Regions from separate parts of the Luteibacter sp. GL_149 genome, predicted to be linked through region 2. Evidence: predicted binding sites of a transcription regulator. Region 2 holds the regulator's gene; the other holds the start of a gene.
What was found. Region 2 encodes sigma-54, which starts transcription at its own class of promoters, with help from an activator protein. Its sites were predicted from a motif close to TGGCACGNGCNTTGC; they were not measured.

Region 1: a site for sigma-54 is predicted at 6,719-6,733, ahead of glnA (type I glutamate--ammonia ligase). Genes of this name have one in related genera too.

The regions. Positions count from the first base shown of each region.
Region 1 is NZ_CM174395.1:89,327-98,924, reverse strand. Features, by position in the region: gene AC3IR3_RS00430 (alpha/beta hydrolase) at 1-427, shown strand, start outside; gene AC3IR3_RS00425 (OprO/OprP family phosphate-selective porin) at 471-1,664, opposite strand; gene AC3IR3_RS00420 (MFS transporter) at 1,763-2,911, opposite strand; gene AC3IR3_RS00415 (serine hydrolase domain-containing protein) at 2,992-4,176, opposite strand; gene AC3IR3_RS00410 (LysR family transcriptional regulator) at 4,288-5,193, shown strand; gene glnA (type I glutamate--ammonia ligase) at 5,271-6,683, opposite strand; gene AC3IR3_RS00400 (SURF1 family cytochrome oxidase biogenesis protein) at 6,991-7,284, opposite strand; gene AC3IR3_RS00395 (hypothetical protein) at 7,438-7,830, opposite strand; gene AC3IR3_RS00390 (RHS repeat-associated core domain-containing protein) at 7,834-8,766, opposite strand; gene AC3IR3_RS00385 (SURF1 family protein) at 8,917-9,598, opposite strand, start outside.
Region 2 is NZ_CM174395.1:3,574,503-3,584,100, reverse strand. Features, by position in the region: gene AC3IR3_RS15850 (HPr family phosphocarrier protein) at 1-220, opposite strand, end outside; gene AC3IR3_RS15845 (PTS sugar transporter subunit IIA) at 213-605, opposite strand; gene rapZ (RNase adapter RapZ) at 645-1,541, opposite strand; gene hprK (HPr(Ser) kinase/phosphatase) at 1,549-2,451, opposite strand; gene hpf (ribosome hibernation-promoting factor, HPF/YfiA family) at 2,641-2,961, opposite strand; gene AC3IR3_RS15825 (RNA polymerase factor sigma-54) at 3,085-4,557, opposite strand; gene lptB (LPS export ABC transporter ATP-binding protein) at 4,706-5,425, opposite strand; gene lptA (lipopolysaccharide transport periplasmic protein LptA) at 5,428-6,048, opposite strand; gene lptC (LPS export ABC transporter periplasmic protein LptC) at 6,011-6,616, opposite strand; gene AC3IR3_RS15805 (KdsC family phosphatase) at 6,613-7,161, opposite strand; gene AC3IR3_RS15800 (KpsF/GutQ family sugar-phosphate isomerase) at 7,231-8,244, opposite strand; gene AC3IR3_RS15795 (BolA family protein) at 8,398-8,637, shown strand; gene murA (UDP-N-acetylglucosamine 1-carboxyvinyltransferase) at 8,679-9,598, shown strand, end outside.

The sequences.
Region 1 (9,598 bases), 1.2 Mb from region 2:
CTATCCCGGTGGCAGCGGCAACGAAGCGTTCAATCTGTGTGGCTATTGGGGTACGCGGGTCACACGCCGGCCTTCAATGGAGCCGCTGCATTCCGCAGGAAAGATTCTCATGATTCAAGCGGAGCACGATGTATTTACCCCGCTAACGAACGCCACGAAGGCGCTGAACGTCTATAACAACGCACACATGGTCATTGCCCGCAACATGAGTGGTCACGGAATTTTCGGGCAATCCGATACACCGTGCGTCGAAAAGGCGGCGGGACGGTATCTCCTCACCGGTCAGGTTCCGGCGGACAAGCTTTCCGGATGCGATTTCGTTCGCGAAGGTGCCGGGGAACGCTCCGGGCGCTCGGCTTTCAGCAACCCGGAAAGAGCACGCGTCTTGCGCACCTATCTCCGGCGCAATCTCGGAAACTCCCTCTGAGCTTGCCGACCGGATGGGACATTCTCCGTCCCATCCGGTCACTTCAGAACATGACCTGCGCCCGAACCTCGACGACGTTCGGATCGATACGTAGATCGCGTCTGTCGCTGGTTGCGCGAACGTAGTTACCCTGCAATTTCAGATAACGATTGACGTACCAGTTGGCCCCGAACGTCCAGTCGCGCTCCGTGCCGCCCAGAATAGGGCCATCGTCCAGATCGAGTTCGCTGTAGCGCACCGCGAGTTCTACAGCACCCCATCGGCTTTTCGGTTTTACATCGGCGACGTTGCCGCCGCTATACCCCCGCGATTCGCCCGTGAGTATCCAGCTACCGAACGCGTAGTATCCGCTTGCGTGGTAAGCAGGACGCGCATCGTCGAGATTCACTTTTGCCGTCAGGTATTCGCCCTGAAGCGAATACGGTCCACGGATCCACAACGCTTCGAATCCACGACGATCGACATAGTCGGTCGGTGTGAGCGCGCCCGAGTCGATCAACCGCTGATCTACGAGACCCGCTTCCGGTCGCGCGCGCAAGCGTGACGTCGGTGGGTGATACACGCCGCGGCCGTCGGTAGTGCCTTCGGGCTCTTCGCGCGAAGCGGACACCCCGAGGTGAAGCACATCGCCCGGCTTGTTGAACGGTACCCACGCCGCGCGACCCGCGATCATGCGCCCATCTGCATCGCCTTGCAGGTCGCCGCCGGAGTAGTAACCGACGTTCAACACGTAGTGCGGGCGCTGCAACGCCCAGTCGACGCCGATGCGCCGACCGGCATAAATCGCCTGAACCGGAAGCGCGGTTTCGAGGAAGGTCGTCGAGCCGGTACCCGTCACACCTTCGAAACCTACCGGCGTCTTGTCGTAGCCGAAACGAATCGCGCCCGCGTCGGTTCCGAACAACGCCTTGGTCTGCACGCGCATATAGACGTCCAGCCAGGTCTTCGCCTGAAGATCGAAAACGGCGGTGGCATCGTAGACATCCTTCTTGCGGACGTAAAAGCCGAATTCCTTGCGGCGATTCGTCTGACTGTCCTCGAACGTGCCCCCGTCGTGAGAGAAGCGGTCGATGTCGTACTGATACTTCACGGCAAGACCGAGATCGGTACCGTCCGCGAAAACATAGTGCGTAGGCCAGTTGTTGCCGAAGCTGTACGGCGTACTGTCGCCATCGGCCGCAACGGCGGCGACTGGCGCGAGCAAAGAAAGCAGGAGCACCGGAAGGCGCTTGGTCATTATGAGTCCCCGGAGGCGAGCGGCGGCACGCCCGCTTGTGTATACCGCAACTTATAACGACCGGACTGTGATGTTCTTGAGGATTGGTGCGATTGCCGTTACGTAGTCCCTTCCCCTGCCGGGAAACCGTGACGCCTGGCCTTGCTGGCGATCGCGAGCGCCATGGCGAGGAGGACGACGGGTACCCACGGCAGGAAAGCCGCTCCCCGCACATCCAGCACGACGCCGCCTACAACGCTGCCCGCCGCAATCGCGATGTTCCAAACCGTGACGATCAGGGACTGGGCGACGTCGGCCGCGTCGCCGGCCGCCTGTGCCGAGGCGGTCTGGAACAGTGTCGCGGCCCCTCCGAACGCCAGTCCCCATGAGGCAACCGCGACGCAGACCACCGGAACGCTGCTGCCCCAAGCGCCAAGCGCGACGGCGGCGAGCATGAAGACCGCGGTGCTGACCAGGATCAGGACGCGCAGCCACCGGTCGATCAGCGCACCCACGATCCAGATGCCGAGTAGCGACGCGCCTCCGAACAACAGCAGGATACGATCCAGCCGGCTCTCGCTGTTCGACTGCTGTAAAAGCGGGGCGAGATAGGTATAGAGGACGTTGTGAGCCAGAACGAAAAAGAGCAGCGCCAGAAGCACGGATCTCAACCCTGGTAACGCGAGAACGGAGCGAATGCTCAGTTGCCGTTCCGCGAGCTGGCCGGGGAAGTCGGCGACCGACCAGCGCATCCATACCAGCAGTCCGAGTGCCATGACGGACACGATACCGAAGGTGCAGCGCCATCCCACGATGGCCCCAAGCCACGCCCCCGCCGGCAGCCCAAGGGAAAGCGCCAGCGGCGTGCCCACCATGGCGACGGCAATGGCCCTGCCCCGAAGTTCCGCCGACACCATGCGACTCGCCTGCCCGGCGATCAATGCCCAGAGCACGCCTGCGCTTACGCCCGCGAAGAACCGTGCCACCAGCGTGACAGCGTAATTACCCGACACCGCCGTCACGAGGTTGACCACGGCGAAGCCTCCCACCGCCAGCATCAACAGCGGTCGCCGGCGCCAGCTTCGTGTTGCCGCGACGAGCGGAATGGCTGTCAGCAACGACCCCATGGCGTAGGTTGTCACCAGTTGTCCCACCAGTGCCGGCGAGACCGCCAGGCCAGCGCCCATCTGAGTGAGCAAGCCGGCGGGCAGCGCTTCCGTAAGAATGGTGATGAACCCCGCCGTAGCCAGTGCGAGAAGTGCGGACAACGGCCAACGCCCGACTTCCGAAGGCGAGGCAGAGCTTGAGTCGCCGCGTGAGAAGGCGGCGAGTTCCGCGTCACACCCGCTCACAGCGTCGCTCCGTCATCGAGCGAGGCATAAACGGCATCGCGAAGATCGCCGACGAACTGCCCGGACATACCCTCGTAGAGGGTGTTGGTGAATGCCACCACGGTCAGCGAACGCGCCGGGTCGACGAACCATGAGTGCCCGTAAGCGCCACCCCAGCGCCATGTGCCCGGCGCTTCGGGCGTGGCGGCCGCCATCGCGTCGTGCAGCACCGAAAAGCCCAGTCCGAAACCGTAACCAGGCGCATCGGGCGGTCCCGCGTCACCCGTCTGGTTACGGCCCATCTCGGCCACGAACGAAGCGGGAAGTACCGGATCGCCGCCCTGTCGAAGCGCTTCGAGCAAACGCAGCAGATCGGGTGCGCTGCCGACCATGCCTGCGCCACCGGACGGAAAAGCACTGGCATCGAAGGCACGTTTTGGCGAGTAACGAATGCCGACCGCCCCTTCGAACGGGGTAACCACTTCGCCTTCGCTCAAGATATGAGGTCCGGAGGTGTCGCCTGCGTAGGCAACGGCCAGCCTTGCGGAATCCACGGCATGGAAATCCGTATCGGACATGCCGACCGGTTCCGTGACCCACCGACGAACGGCGCTATCCAGAGACTCCCCGCTTACCTTCTCGATCACGCCGCCCAGAACGTCGATGGCAAGCGAGTAGCACCAGGACGTGCCCGGCATATAAAGCAGCGGCACGCTCGCTATGCGACGCAGGTTTTCCGTCAGATCGAAGTCAACCTCGTCCATGCCATCGGATACCTGCGCCCGCGCGTAAGGGCCATCCTCCGACGCCTCCAGAAACCGGTATCCGAGGCCTGCGGTGTGGGTAAGCAACTGGCGGATCGTGATATCCGGCACGCTGCCATCGGGCAGGCGCGGGCGGAAGTCGGGCAGCCAGCGGTGCACCGTGTCGTCGAGGCCCATGCGCCCTTGCGCAATCAACGCCATGACGGTCGTCGATGCGATCGGTTTACTGATCGACGCCAGCCGGAACAAAGTATCCGTCCGCATCGGACGCCGCGCTTCGCGGTCCGCAAAACCGTCCGCGCTTTCATGGACGATCCGGCCGTGATGCGCGACAAGAACGACCGCACCGACCAGCCGCTTTTCGTCGAGGGCACACTGGATCGCGCGGTCGACCGGCGGAAGCCTTTCGAGGCGAGCGATAGAGGGGAATGAAGACATGCGGCCGCCTTAGTGGGTGAGGAAACCCAAGATAGGCACTGCCATATTCCGGAATAAGTAGGCTAAGGTTCCCTCATACACGGACATTGTTGTCCGCAATGGCCTTCCCTTTTGGATAACTTCAGCAGCTTCAAGGTGTTCGTCCGCGTCGCGGAAGCACGCAGTTTCGTGGCCGCGGGGCGCGCGCTGGGCGTGTCGGCTTCCGCCGTGGGGAAAAGCATCTCGCGCCTGGAAGATCGGCTCGGCGTCCGACTGTTTCATCGCAGCACGCGCAGCCTCGCACTGACTGCGGAAGGTCAGTATCTGTTGGAACGGTGCCGACGCATTTTCGCGGATGTCGAAGATATCGAGACCGAGCTGTACCAGACCGTCCGCGTCCCGCGCGGCCGGCTTCGCGTCAGTCTTCCGCTCGTGAGCGGGCTGGTGCTGCCCGTGCTGGCCGACTTCATGCGTGCTTATCCGGACATCCAGCTAGACCTGGATTTCAGCGACCGGCTGGTGGATGTAATCGAGGAGGGATTCGACGCGGTCGTACGAACGGGAAAGCCCGCCGATTCGAGACTTGCCGCGCGCCATCTCGGCTCGTTCCGACTCGTGCTGGTGGGCTCGCCGGATTACTTCAGTCGCTATGGCACGCCGGTGCAGCCATCGGAACTGGCTAACCATGTATGTCTGCACTACCGGTTTCCCACGACCGGCAGGCTCGAGGTGTGGCCCTTGCGTGGCGAAGCGGGCATGCCGGAGCCGCAAATTCCGGTCTCGATGGTCTGCAACAACATCGAGACGCGTCTGTGTTTCGCGATGCGTGGTCTCGGCATGGCGTGCCTGCCGGATTTCTCCGTTCGGGATGCCCTGTCCAACGGAACGCTGCGCACCGTTCTGGATGCGCACATGGACCGGGTCGTCCCGCTCCATGTGCTCTGGCCATCCGGCCGGCATCTCTCGCCAAGGCTTCGCGTGTTTATCGATTTCTTCAGCGAGCGCGTGCTGGCGCCGTCACTTGCTCAGTCGTTGTAGGGACGCTCGCGAGGGCTCTTACAACAAAAAAAACGGGCGCCTGGGCGCCCGTTTTTACTCGTACACGCAAAGCGGAATCAGAGTGCGTAGTACATCTGGAACTCGAGCGGATGCGTGCTGGCCCGGTAACGGGTCACTTCCTGCATCTTCAACGCGATGTAGCCGTCGATGAAGTCGTCGGTGAAGACGCCGCCGGCCTTCAGGAAGTCGCGATCCTTGTCGAGCGAGACCAGCGCTTCGTCGAGGCTGGCGCAGACCTGCGGGATGTTCTTCTCTTCTTCCGGCGGAAGATCGTAGAGATCCTTGTCGGCCGGCGCACCCGGGTCGATCTTGTTAATGATGCCGTCCAGACCGGCCATCATCAGCACGGTGAAGGTCAGGTAGCCCGACTGCATCGGGTCCGGGAAGCGGATTTCGATGCGGCGGCCCTTCGGGCTGGAGACATACGGAATGCGGCAGCTGGCCGAACGGTTGCGCGCCGAGTAGGCGAGCATGACCGGCGCTTCATAGCCTGGAACCAGACGCTTGTAGCTGTTCGTCGTGGAGTTGGCGAACGCGTTGATGGCCTTGGCATGCTTGAAGATGCCGCCGATGTACCACAGCGCGATCTGCGACAGGCCACCGTAGAGGTCGCCCGCGAAGAGGTTCTCGCCGTTCTTCGACAGCGACTGGTGCACATGCATGCCCGAGCCGTTGTCGCCGACGATCGGCTTCGGCATGAAGGTGACCGTCTTGCCGTTCTGGTGGGCGACGTTCTTGATGACGTACTTCATCGTCATCAGTTCGTCGGCCTTCTTCACCAGCGTATTGAAGCGCGTGCCGATTTCGCACTGGCCCGCGTTGGCGACTTCATGGTGATGCACTTCGACAACCTGGCCCAGCGACTCGAGAACCTTGCACATGTCGGCACGCAGGTCGCCCAGGGTATCGACCGGACTGACGGGGAAATAGCCGCCCTTCACGCCCGGACGGTGGCCGGTGTTCTGGCCGTCGTACTTATAGCGCGAGGACCATGCGGCTTCTTCTGAGCTGATTTCGTAGAACACGCGGCCCATGTCGTTCTGCCAGCGAACCGAATCGAAGATGAAGAATTCCGGTTCCGGGCCGAAGAACGCCGTGTCGGCGATGCCGGTCGACTTCAGGAAGGCTTCGGCGCGCTTCGCGATGGAACGCGGATCGCGGCCGTAGGCCTGCATGGTGCTGGGTTCGAGCACGTCGCAATGCAGGATCAGCTGCTTGTGGGCGCTGAACGGATCGAGGTGTGCCGTATCCGGGTCCGGCATGAGGACCATGTCCGACTCGTTGATACCCTTCCAGCCCGCGATGGACGAGCCGTCGAACATCTTGCCGTCTTCGAACGTGGATTCGTCGATGGCGTGGGAGGGGAACGTGACGTGGTGATGCTTGCCGAGGATGTCGGCGAATCGCAGGTCGACGAACTCGATTTCTTCGTCCTGGATCAGGTTCAGCACTTTCGCGACGGCGGACATAAAACAAACCTCGAGTGGATGGCGGAGTGCATTTAGCAAGGCGTGTGCCAAGCGGGGAGGCCAGCAGGATCAAGCCTTTGCAGCATAGCCGGAGGTTTGGGGCGTGGCTACATGCGCCAATCTGGTGCAATTAAGGCATTGAATGCACCATGGCGAACCCGCCCAACCCCCATTGCAGGAGCCTGCTTGCGGGCAAAAGCCAACGGAGCGAAGAAGAAGGACACTCATCTTCGCGAGCCCGATGGCCTGGCTGCGGATGTCACGCACATCTTCACCGCTCCGTTGGCTTTCGCCCGCAGGCGCGTTCCTACAGAAAGCGGCGGTTGGTGCGGCGCAGGCGGCGCTCGTCGCGACCGACATACCCGATGCCGCCGGCCACCATCAGCGCAAGCGCGAACCAGGTGATGGCGTAGACGAGGTGATTGTCGGGGAAGCGGATCACAGTCAGGCCGCCGACCCGGGCGATGCGCGGATCGGATAAACCGGATAGTTCGGCGTCGATGAAGAAAGGAGCGACCCTGGACAGACGCCGCGTTTCGGCGATGGCCCGCACGTCGCGCGAGTACCAGTGTTCCCGCGCGGGATCGTTTTTCTGAAGCATCGCGCCATGAGGTTCGCTTCTTTCATGTTTGCCGCGTCGTCGCACATCATGGTGCTGGATATTGCGGGCCGAATACTTCCCGCCACTTCTGCCGGCGAGACCACTGATAGTTGTCATCATTGTAGGCAATGGCTTCAACTGTCGTCGAGTCAATCAATTCGTCTGAAAAACACCATAGGGACCATTTACCGATTCGTAATAGTTTCCCTCAATGTGTTTCAAAAACATCAGATAAGTAGAACCCACGGCACAACAAACTGGATCATCCTCGGCAATAGGACCGTCGAAAATCAGCGATGCGTTTTCGATGAGGATACCCTTTAAGGTCTTCAATACCTTGAGCGATGCGCAGCTACTCATCTGCAGACATTGCGTCGTCGATACAGATGAAACCCGGGCGATCACTACCACGTCTGACTCGGTGACTTTTTGTACGAGGGGAAGCTCCTTGACCTGGTTGCTCCAGCAGTTGCTAGCGAAAAAAAACAACGCCGTAGCTAATACCATCGCGAAACAACGTTTCAACAGACCTAATCTAAAAACCATGGGTTATTCCCTATGCGATGGTTCCAGTGCACGCTTGCCACTTCCGGGAATTTCACTACGAATCTTGTTTTCGTCGTCAACCGCGTTCCCAGTTGCTGTACCCAACAGATGCGGTATCGCATGACCAACTAATTCATGTCCGAGGATGTCTTCCGGCCCGTCGCGAAGCGCGGCGCCCGACACTGTCTTAAGGGAAGTGTTCGCATTTCCAGAAATCGTGACCTTCTGATCGCCACCCGTCCGCTTCCCTATGGTGACACCCCCTCCTGCATGAGCATCAACGCTCTTCGTCTCTTTTGATTTTGGGTCTACGTAAGTCTGACCAATGGAAACGGAAATCGTGTCCTTGGATGCAATTGCGGCCTTCAAGTCGGTACCGTAGGTTTCGGAGAGATTCGCCTTCCCCTCTGCGACGCCCGTTACTGTCAGGTTCCCATCTTTGTCGACCCCAAAACCTCCGGCTGCTCTCGCATTAACATAGTTGAGCAATTTGACTTCTTCATTTGCCAGATGAACGACCGTTCCTGTCGGGTCAGTGTATTTTGTCGGATTGTTGTTCCCATAACTGTATCGATTGAAGTTAAATAGGTCGCCCTCCTTGAGCGCAACCGGATCGGGACCGATAAACCTCGCCGCGCTCGCGTCGTAATAACGCGCCTGCATATAAACAAATCCCGTGTCCGGATCATCGACGTGGCCGGTATAGCCCGGCCCACTCTCCGATGGCCCCATTACCTTGCCGCCGTACGGCGCGTAATCGAATGTCCTCGTAATATTTCCGGCACCACCGGTCTCCGCGAGCGGTGTCCCCTGCGGATCGGTGTAGTAGTAAGTCACGACCTCCGCCTGTTGGGCATGCACGGCATAGCTGAAGAGCAGCACGATCAAACAGCCGTACGAGCCACGCCTATTACGTTTCCCTTCATTGACGTCCATTGCCCCATCCTTCCCCTTGGCCGATTGGCCGAATATACCGAATGCAGGGAGGTGGAGGTTAGCGGACTCACTTCGAACGCAGTAATAGGGCTATCTGACAAGCAATTCGCTTGGTCAATATCCAACCGTCGAATCCCAACGCGATCTATGTCAACCCGTCAGTCCCGCGAATCCAGACTTTGCTTGGCGAAGCCTAAGTTCCTCTCGCCCTAAGTAGGCGAATCCAAATGCCACCATCAACGCCAGCGCGAACCAGGTGATGGCGTAGACGAGGTGATTGTCGGGGAAGCGGATGACGGTCAGGCCACCGACGGGAGCGATGCGGGGATCGGGCAGGCCGGAGGCTTCGGCGTCGACGAAGAAAGGAGCGACACCGGAGAGATGCCGCGTTTCGGCGATGGCTTGCACATCGCGCGAGTACCAGTGTTCCCGCGCGGGATCGTTTTTCTGAAGCATCGCGCCGTGAGGTTCGCTGATACGCAGCAGACCGGTGATCGTCACTTCGCCTTCGGGGCCGGGAGCGCAGGTGAGTTTGCCTCCGCACCAGTCGGGTGTCGCGAAACCGCGATTGATCAGCACGACCGTGCCGTCGCCGGTACGAAGCGGCGTGAGTATCCAGAAGCCGCTGCCCAGTTCGGTACTGGCACGCACGCGCGTCTGCAAAGCGTGGAGGAAGGTGCCGGTGACGCGAACGTGCCGATATTCGTCGCCTGCCACGGTAATCGAGGGCCAGCGATCGGCGCCGGGAACGGCAACCGCCGGCGCATGCACGCGTCGGTCGACCCGGGCGATCAGGTCGTGCTTCCAGCCCAGACGGTAAATCTGCCAGATG
Region 2 (9,598 bases):
GCGCGGCGTCCTCGTCCGGGCCGTCCGCGCGCACAGTAAGGGAAGTGCCCATTCCCGCCGCGAGCATCATGACGCCCATGATGCTTTGCGCATTCACTTCGCGTCCCTTATTGAGAAGCCACACGCCGGATTTGAAGCTCGAGACCAGCTGTACCAGCTTGGCCGAGGCTCGCGCGTGCAGGCCGAGCCGGTTGGATACCACGATGTCCTGTTCAAGCATGGTCGATGAAAATTCCCCCGCGACCGCCCGTGGCGGCGATTTCCGCCAGTTCGGGTAGCGTTTTTTCCGAGTAGTTGAGAACGCGTAGCAGCATTGGCAGATTCAGGCCCGAGACACAGCGCAGATGGACGCCGAGTTCGCCGAGCGACAGGCCGATATTGCAGGGCGTGGCGCCGTACAGGTCGGCCAGCACCAGCACGCCGTCGCCCTGGTCCAGGTCGCGGGCGTGTTTCGCCGTGAGCGTACGCATGATGTCGGGGTCGGAGTTGGCCGGTACCTCGACGGCATCCACGGTCAGCGGAAGCGAGGGTATGACATGGCGCGCGGCGGAGATCAGCGCTTTGCCGACCGCCTCGTGCGTCATGAGCAGAACGCCGACGCTCATGTCTGTGGATCGCGTGTTGTGAAAAGTTTCGTCATGGCGTCATTCGAGTTCGCGGTGGAAGGTGAGGACGTTGCCGCGCTCCGCGCGAAAATGCTGGGCGAGTTTCTCGACCAGGTAGACGGATCGATGACGGCCCCCGGTACAACCGATCGAGACGGTGACATAGCTGCGGTCGGCACCTTCGAAACGGGGTAACCAGGTTTCCAGCCAGCGCACCACATCGCCATAGTACTCGCCTGCCATGGGCTGCGCCTCCAGATACTCGCGCACGGGCAGGTCCTTGCCCGACAAAGGGCGGAGGGCGGCCTCCCAGTGTGGGTTCGGCAGGCACCGGGCGTCGAAGACGAAATCGGCGTCGGGCGGTAGCCCGCGACGGTAGGCAAACGATTCGAAGAGCAGGGTGGTGCCGTCCGACGCCTCGGCGTAGCCCGTGGCGAACAGCCGGCGAAGCTGGTGGACGTTGAGTTCGCTGGAATCGATCACCTTGTCGGCGATGTTCACCAGCGGACGCAGCAGCTTGCGTTCCTGGGCGATGGAATCGGCCAGCGACAGGCGCTCGATAGCCAGCGGGTGACGGCGGCGGGTTTCCGAATAGCGCTTGATGAGCACTTCGTCGCGGCTGTCCAGGAAGATCAGGTGGACCTGGACACCGGACGTGGCCAGTTCGGAAAGCACCTGGGGCATGCGCTGGAGGTCGGCGACGCGATTACGCACGTCGACGCCTACTGCGATCCGCTTGCGCGGACCGTGTTCGCCGTGGCTGACCGCCGCGACCAGTTGTGGCATCAGCGCGGCCGGCAGGTTGTCCACGCAGTAGAACTCGAGATCCTCGAGCGCGCGCAGGGCGACCGTCTTGCCGCCGCCGGACATGCCGGTCAGGACGACGAGATGAATGGCGTCGGCGTCGACGATGGGGGTAAACGGGCTCTCGGTCATCGTGTCTCTACCAGGGAGGAAGCCGACGCATCTGATGTGCCTGACGGTCGATGAATGTCTGGGCCGGATCGATGCCCTTGCTCTTCAGTACGTGGTTGCGCACGGCGGCCTCGACCAGCACCGACAGATTGCGGCCGGGGGCCACGGGAATGGTAATCATCGGCACGTCGACATCGAGGACGTTGCGCCGACTGACGTCGCCGGTGAGGCGGGTCATGGCGTCGGTTTCCTCGCCGTCGCGCATCGGCTTCAGGTGAATCACGAGACGAAGGTACTTGGAGGGCTTGACCGCCGTGTGACCGAACATCTCGCGGATATTCAGCACGCCCAGTCCGCGCACCTCCAGCAGGTCCTGCAACAGCTCGGGGCAGGCGCCGTCGATAACGTCCGGTGCGATCAGGGTGAACTCCGTCGCATCGTCGGCCACCAGGCGATGGCCACGGCTGATCAGTTCCAGCGCCAGTTCGCTCTTGCCCGAACCCGGACCACCGGTGATCAGGACGCCGATGGAGAAGACTTCGAGGAAAACGCCGTGCAAGGTGACCCGCGGCGCGAGGGTGCGCGCGAGGTGGTATTGCAAGTACGTCAGAAGTTCGTGTCCGCGCTTGGTGCTCTGCCAGAGTGGCGTGTCGGTTTCTTCTGCTACTTCGCGCAGGTCGGAAGGAATCGACTGGTCTTTCGTGACGATCAGCGCGGCTGGCTGGTAGGCGGCGATCTTGTGGATCGTTTCCCAGCGCTGGCGCGAATCGAGGCCATCGAGGTAAATGAGCTCCTCGGTACCGACGATCTGGATCTTGTTGGGGTAGATGACGTTGAGGTAGCCAACCAGCGAGGGCCGGCGGCTCTGCTTCGCGTTGGGCTCCAGGACGCGGGCTTCGCCACGCATGCCGGCGGCCCAGCGCAGCGCCATGCGCTCGTGCACTCCGTCGAACAGTTGTCTGGCGGTAAGCCGGTCCACTCGGGATCCTTTGACGGCAGGTTGCGACGCCACCTGCGGCGTCGTCGTGGACCGTATTGTGCCATCAAGAGGGTTCGGCTGGCCCGGCAAGGCCTGGTGGCTGGCAGGCCGCCCCGGATGGGGCGGCCTTAGGAGCGCGCATTAACCCGCGGCGCGGGCGTTGCGGACTTCCTGATTGTGGTGGTCGGTGAGTTTTTCCTTGTGCTTGCGCAACTGGTCGACCAGCTTGGCCATCATCGCGTCGATGGCGACGTACATGTCGGTGCCTGTGGCCTCGGCGTGCAGGTTGTCGCCGGCGCAGGCGAGCGTTCCCGCGGCCTTTTTCTCGGCATCGACGGAGAGGACCACGGTCAGAATTTTTATGTTTTCGAAAAGGCGTTCGAAGCGGCTGATTTGTGACTCGACTCGTTCGCGCAGAGCCGGGGTGATGTCGATGTGCTTGCCGCTGAGCTGTACTTTCATGACGCCTCCTTGTTGCTGAGGTTGTCGCCGTTTCGGCGACGAGGACGGAGCGGCCGTGGCCTGCTCCTCGAGCCTGAACTTATGAAGACACACTATTCGCAGTGGGGTTCCCGCAGCCGCGATTCAACCGGCGCGCGTTCGTTCGCTGGAGCTTGGAATGCGAAGTGCCTCGCGGTACTTCGCCACCGTACGTCGTGCGACCTGAATGCCGCGTCGATGCAATTCCTCCGCGAGTGCCTGATCGGATAACGGGCGCCGCGGATCTTCCGCGGTAATGAGTTTGCGCAGCATGGCCTGGATGGCCGTGGCCGAGGCGCTGCCGCCGTCTTCGGTGGCCACGCCGCTGGAGAAGAAGTGTTTCAGCTCGAACGTGCCGCGCGGCGTGTGCAGGTATTTCCGCGTGGTGACGCGCGAGATGGTGGACTCGTGCATGCCGACTTCTTCGGCGACTTCGCGCAGCACCAGCGGGTGCATGGCTTCGGGGCCGTAATCGAGGAAAGCGCTCTGCCTGCGGACGATGACCTCGGCCACCTTCTGCAGCGTTTCGGCACGGGACTGGAGACTTTTCAGCAGCCAGCGGGCTTCCTGGAGCTGGCCCTTCATCCATGTGGCGTCGTCGCCACGCGCGCGCGCGATGAGGTTGCAATAGTGCTGGTTCAGCCCGAGGCGCGGTTGTGCATCGGCATTCAGACTGACGTGCCAGCGGCCGTTGTCGCGCCGCGCGTATACGTCGGGTGCGACGTACTCCACGGGCGTGGCGTCAAGCGCAGCGCCGGGGCGCGGATCGAGGCTGCGGATGAGCGCGGCGGCGGCGGCGGTTTCGTCTTCGCCGGCGCGCATGCGACGTGCAATCTTGACGATATCGTTGCGGGCGAGCAGCTCGAGGTCTTCCCCGACGATGCGGATCGCCAGGTCGCGCTGAGGCACGTCCTGGGCGAACTGCAGGAGCTGGACCAGCAGGCAGTCCTTGAGGTTGAGGCTGGCGACACCCGTGGGATCGAAGCGCTGCACGCGTTGACGCACGGCGTCGATTTCGTCGTTGCTTGCATTCAGTCCAGCGGGCAGCGCGGCTGCGACGGCTTCGATACCTTCATGCAGGTAACCGTCTTCGTCGAGCGCGTGAATGATCGCCGTGGCGATCGCGGCGTCGCGCGGATTGAACTGCGACAGATTGAGCTGCCACTCCAGGTGTTGCTGGAGATTTTCGGGGGCGGCGTTCTGGGGTTCGAATCCGTCGTCGTCGCCGGACCCGTTGCGCGCCGGCGCGCCGGCGTAATCGCCCGAATCGCTGTGCGTTCGTTCGTCGTCCCATTCGGGGGCAACGTCTTCGCTGGACGCGCTGGCCGGTTCTTCGTCTTTCTTGGCCTTGGCCGTCGGTTCGTCGCGCGCCACGAATTCGGGCGCTTCGAACTCGGTGTCGTCCGCTTCTTCCGCTTCGGCGTCTTCCGCGAATTCCAGTAACGGATTGCTTTCGGCGATCTGGCGCAGTTCAGCCTCCAGCTCCAACTGCGACAGTTGCAGTAGCCGGATGGCTTGTTGCAGCTGTGGCGTCAGGGTGAGCTGCTGGTGAAGGCGAAACTGGAGTCCGGGTTTCATACCTGCCGTACGTGAGTCGTCAAGGGCATCCTAACCCCTCGCGAAGGCCCGGACCAGCAGGAAGTCGACGCCGCCTGGGCGCGGGCGCGTCCGACATGGGTAGGACGATCCGCGCGCGCCCCGAAAGGCGCGCGGGTGCTGACCGGGATCAGATCTTGAACTCGCGGCCGAGGTAAACCTCGCGGACCTTTTCGTCGGAGAGGATGTGCTGGGGCGTGCCCCGGGACAGCACCTCGCCGTCGTTCAGGATGTACGCGCGGTCGCAGATGCCGAGTGTTTCGCGAACGTTATGGTCGGTAATCAACACACCGATGCCGCGTTCTTTCAGGTGTCGCACGATGCGCTGGATTTCGCCGACGGAGATCGGGTCGACGCCCGCGAACGGCTCGTCGAGCAGCATGTAGCGGGGGCGTGCTGCCAGGGCGCGGGCGATCTCGACGCGACGGCGCTCGCCACCGGAGAGACTGATGCCCTTCTGATCGGCGATGTGACTGATTTTCAACTCGTCGAGCAGGCTTTCCAGTTCGTCGTTGCGCTGTTTCTGGCTCAGACCGTCGCGCAGTTCGAGCACCGCGAGGATGTTGTCCGACACGCTCAGGCGGCGGAACACCGAGGCCTCCTGGGGCAGGTAGCCGATGCCCAGTTTGGCGCGGGAGTGCATGGGCAGTCCCGTGATGTCCTGCTGGTCGAGCTTGATCACGCCGGCATCGGCCTGGATCAGGCCCACCACCATGTAGAAACAGGTGGTTTTGCCAGCACCGTTCGGGCCGAGCAGGCCCACTACCTCGCCCTCGCGGATGGAGAAGCCGAAATCGCGTACTACCTGGCGCGCACGAAAGCGCTTCTGCAGGCCTTGGGCTGAAAGCATCGTCAGGGTTTCTTCGGGGGAGTGGCGGGTGTGGCGGGAGCCTCGGCGGGCTTGGTGGGAGCCGCTCCGGGTTTGGGTTTGGGCTGGAAGTTCATGACGACGACGCCTTCGCCGTTGCTTTCGCCCTTCATCGTGCTGTCGTCGGTGTTGTAAGTGAGTTTGTCGCCCGCGGCATCGCCCTTGTTGGGTTGCTTCACGCTGGCGTTGCCGGTGAGGATGGCGACGCCCGACGTGGCCGGGGTAGTCTTCGTGGCGTCGGCACCGGGCTTGTAATCGATGTTGTTGGCGTGGCCATCCATCGGCTGGCCGGTATCGTCGAGCTGATGGATGGTCGCCGGATTGCCGTCGATCACGACGCGCGTGATCGAGTTGTCGGCATCCGTATAGACGGTGGCTTTTGAGCCGGTGACCTTCAGCGTGCCCTGGGTCATCACGACGTTGGTCGTGAATATCTGGATGCCGTTGGGCTGCTGCGATCCGTCGAAGGACTTCGACGTGACGTTGGCTGCCTGCTCGCGATCGCTCTTCTTGGCGGCCGCTGGCATGGCAGCGAGCAGTCCGATGCCGAACAGGGCGAGCAGGACGTTAGCGCTTGCGCGGCTGGAACGTGCTGTGGACGTCATCGAGTAGCTCCAGGTGCTTGGTGTCGAGATTGGCGCGCATGCCAATGCCGCTCATTGTAGATGTTCCCTGCACGATCTGCGCCGCTTCGTCGGTTTCCAGGCGGTTCTCCTTCGGCCATGCGGTGACCTCGGACGTGGTGATATGCGCGGCCTGGGTGTTTTCGAAGGCTGGCCGCGCCATGAAAACCTTGCCTTGCAGCTTCAGCAGGCTGCCATCCTTGTTCACCCAGCCGTACTGGGAGTTGCCTTTCCACGGCGGCGTATTGGGCGCATCGGGCTTGGTCGACGGCAGCACGAAATCGGGCGCATTGATGTACAGCGATTCGTCGCCTTCGCGGCGCTCCAGGTGAGGGGCGATCAACTGGAAGCTGGGCTTGCCGAGGTCGTTATACGAGTCGAGCGTGAAGTTCTTCAGCGTATAGCCCGAGCGCGGGGGGCCGACGAAGTCGTTTTTCTTGGGCTCCGGCGCGACCCAGTAATAGAGCAGCACGCTTACCCCGAGCGCCCCGGCGAGGACGAGCCCGATCGTGGTGCTGCTGCGGTCGCGCAGGAGGTTGAAGACGCTCACAGCCAGCGTTCCAGTTCGGCGGCGGCCTTGCCCTGGGCCGCGAGAATCATGTCGCAGACTTCGCGGGCCGCGCCGTAACCGCCCGAGAGGCTGGTGCACCAGTGGGCGCGCTCGGCTACCCAGGGATGCGCATTGGCAACGGCGATGGCCAGGCCCGAAATTCCCATGGCGGGGAGGTCGGGGAGGTCGTCTCCTACAAAAGCCACCTGTTCGGGCGTCAGTCCCAGGGCTTCGACCAGCTGCCGAAGGCAGCCGCGCTTGTCCTTCTGGCCCTGATAGACATGCGCGATATCGAGTTCCTCGGCGCGCAGCGCCACCGGATGGCTGATGCGGGCGGTGATGATCGCCACGTGCACGCCGTTGGCCTGCAGGCGCTTGAGGCCCAGCCCGTCGTGGACATGGAATACCTTGGTTTCGCGACCGTCCTCGGCGTACCAGAGCCGGCCGTCGGTAAGCGTGCCATCGACGTCGAAAACCACCAGGCGCACCTGCGCGGCACGTGCGGTCACGTCGGCGGGAACATCGATGTAGTGCTCATATGACATGGGGCAGGTTGCTCGAAGGTACGGTGCCGCTGCGGCGCGAGAGCCGCCGCGGGCATGACCGATGGCCGATCAGACTACGCGGGCGCGGAGCAGGTCGTGAATATTGAGGGCGCCGACGACGCGCTGTTCCGCGTCGACCACGAGCAGCGCGTGGATCTGGTGTTGTTCCATAAGCTGCGCCGCTTCGACAGCCAGCTTGTCCGAGCCGATGGTCTTTGGACCGCGGGTCATCAGTTCCGCCACGGTCGCGCCGCGCAGATCGACGCCATCGTCATCGAGGGCGCGTCGCAGATCGCCGTCGGTGAAGACGCCCAGCAGGTGTCCTTCGGCGTCGACGACGGCGGTCATGCCGAGGTGCTTACGGGTCATTTCGACCAGGGCCTGGGTCAGGCTGGCGTCCGGACCGACCACCGGAACGTCGTCGCCCGAGTGCATGACGTCGGCGATATGCAGCAACAGGCGGCGCCCGAGGCTGCCGGCGGGGTGCGACCGCGCGAAGTCGTCGGCCGTAAAGCCGCGGGCTTCCAGCAGGGCGATCGCCAGCGCGTCGCCTACGACCAGCGCGGCCGTGGTGCTGGCGGTCGGGGCCAGTCCAAGCGGACAGGCTTCCGAGGGGATGCCCGCGTCCAGATTGACGTTGGCCTGGCTGGCCAGCGAGGATTTCGGGTTGCCCGTGATCGAGATCATCGGAATGCCCTGGCGCTTGATCGCGGGCAGGATGAAGAGCAACTCGTCCGTTTCGCCCGAATAGGAGATGGCCAGCAGGATGTCGTCGGGCATGATCATGCCCAGATCGCCATGACTGGCCTCGCCCGGGTGGACGAAGAAAGCCGGTGTGCCCGTGGAAGCCAGCGTGGCGGCGATTTTCCGGGCGATATGGCCCGATTTCCCCATGCCGGACACGACGATGCGGCCCTTGCACCCCAGGATGAGGTGGCAGGCTTCGACGAACGAAGCGTCGATACGCGATTCCAGAGCCCGGATGGCGGCGGCTTCGGTGGCGATTACCGTGCGTGCGCTGCGCACCACGGCATCGGCGTTGACGACTGTGGGTTTAACGGGCGTTGCGATACGGGCGTTCATGCGGTCTCGTTGCCTTAAGGCGTCCATTTCTGCGACACCGGATTTCCATTACCATTACATATTCTCATTTTATCGTCGCTGCCATCGACCGGTGGTTCAGGGTTCGTTTCGAATCCCCCCGGCAAAAAGGCCGACCCCCATTCCGGAGATTTCATGGACGCTGCCCGTATCCAGGCATTGATCGAAAGCGGCCTGCCCGGCGCCCGGGCGGACGTACGCGGCGAAGATGGCGTTCATTTCGAGGCCGATGTGGTCGCGGAGCAGTTCGCCGGCAAGCTGCCGCTGGCGCGCCATCGTCTGGTTTACGCCACTCTTGGCGACCTCATGGGCGGCGCGATCCACGCGCTCGGCCTGAAAACACTCACTCCGGAAGAGGCTGCCGCGCGCCGCTGACGGCGCCGCTACGCCCCCTTCCTCCCAAGCTTAAGGTTCTCATGGCCAAGATCGTGATCAGTGGCGGCACGCCGCTCAACGGCGAAGTCGGTATTTCCGGTGCGAAAAACGCCGTCCTTCCCATCCTCGCTTCCTGCCTGCTCGCCGACGAACCGGTCAGCATCGGCAACGTGCCACACCTGCACGATGTCACCACGTTCATCGAGCTGCTCGGCCGCATGGGTGTGCAGCTGATTCTCGACGATCGCATGAAGATGCACATCGATCCTCGTCCGGAAAACAACTGCGTCGCCCCGTATGAACTGGTGCGCACCATGCGTGCGTCGATCCTGGTGCTCGGCCCGCTCGTCGCCCGCTACGGCAAGGCCGAGGTTTCGCTGCCCGGCGGCTGCGCGATCGGCTCGCGTCCCGTCGACCAGCACATCCGCGGCCTGCAGGCGCTTGGCGCCGAGGTCACGGTCGAAAACGGCAACATCAAGGCCACCGCGAAGCGTCTGAAGGGCGCTCGCATCGTCATGGACATGGTCACCGTCACCGGTACCGAGAACATCCTGATGGCCGCCACCCTCGCCTCGGGTACGACGATCATCGAGAACGCGGCGCAGGAGCCCGAGGTCGTCGACCTGGCCAACTGCCTCATTGCAATGGGTGCGCAGATCGAAGGCGTGGGCACGTCCACGCTCATCATCCATGGCGTGGAGCGTCTGCACGGCGCCGAATACGAAGTGCTGCCGGACCGTATAGAAACCGGTACGTTCCTCGTCGGTGCCGCGATGACGGGCGGCAAGGTCCGCGCCCGCAACGCGCGTGCCGGCACGATGGATGCGGTGCTGGCGAAGCTCGAGGAAGCCGGTGCGCACATCAATACGGGCGACGACTGGATCGAGCTCGATATGCGCGGCAAGCGTCCGAAGGCCGTCAACATCACCACCGCGCCGTATCCGGCATTCCCGACCGACAT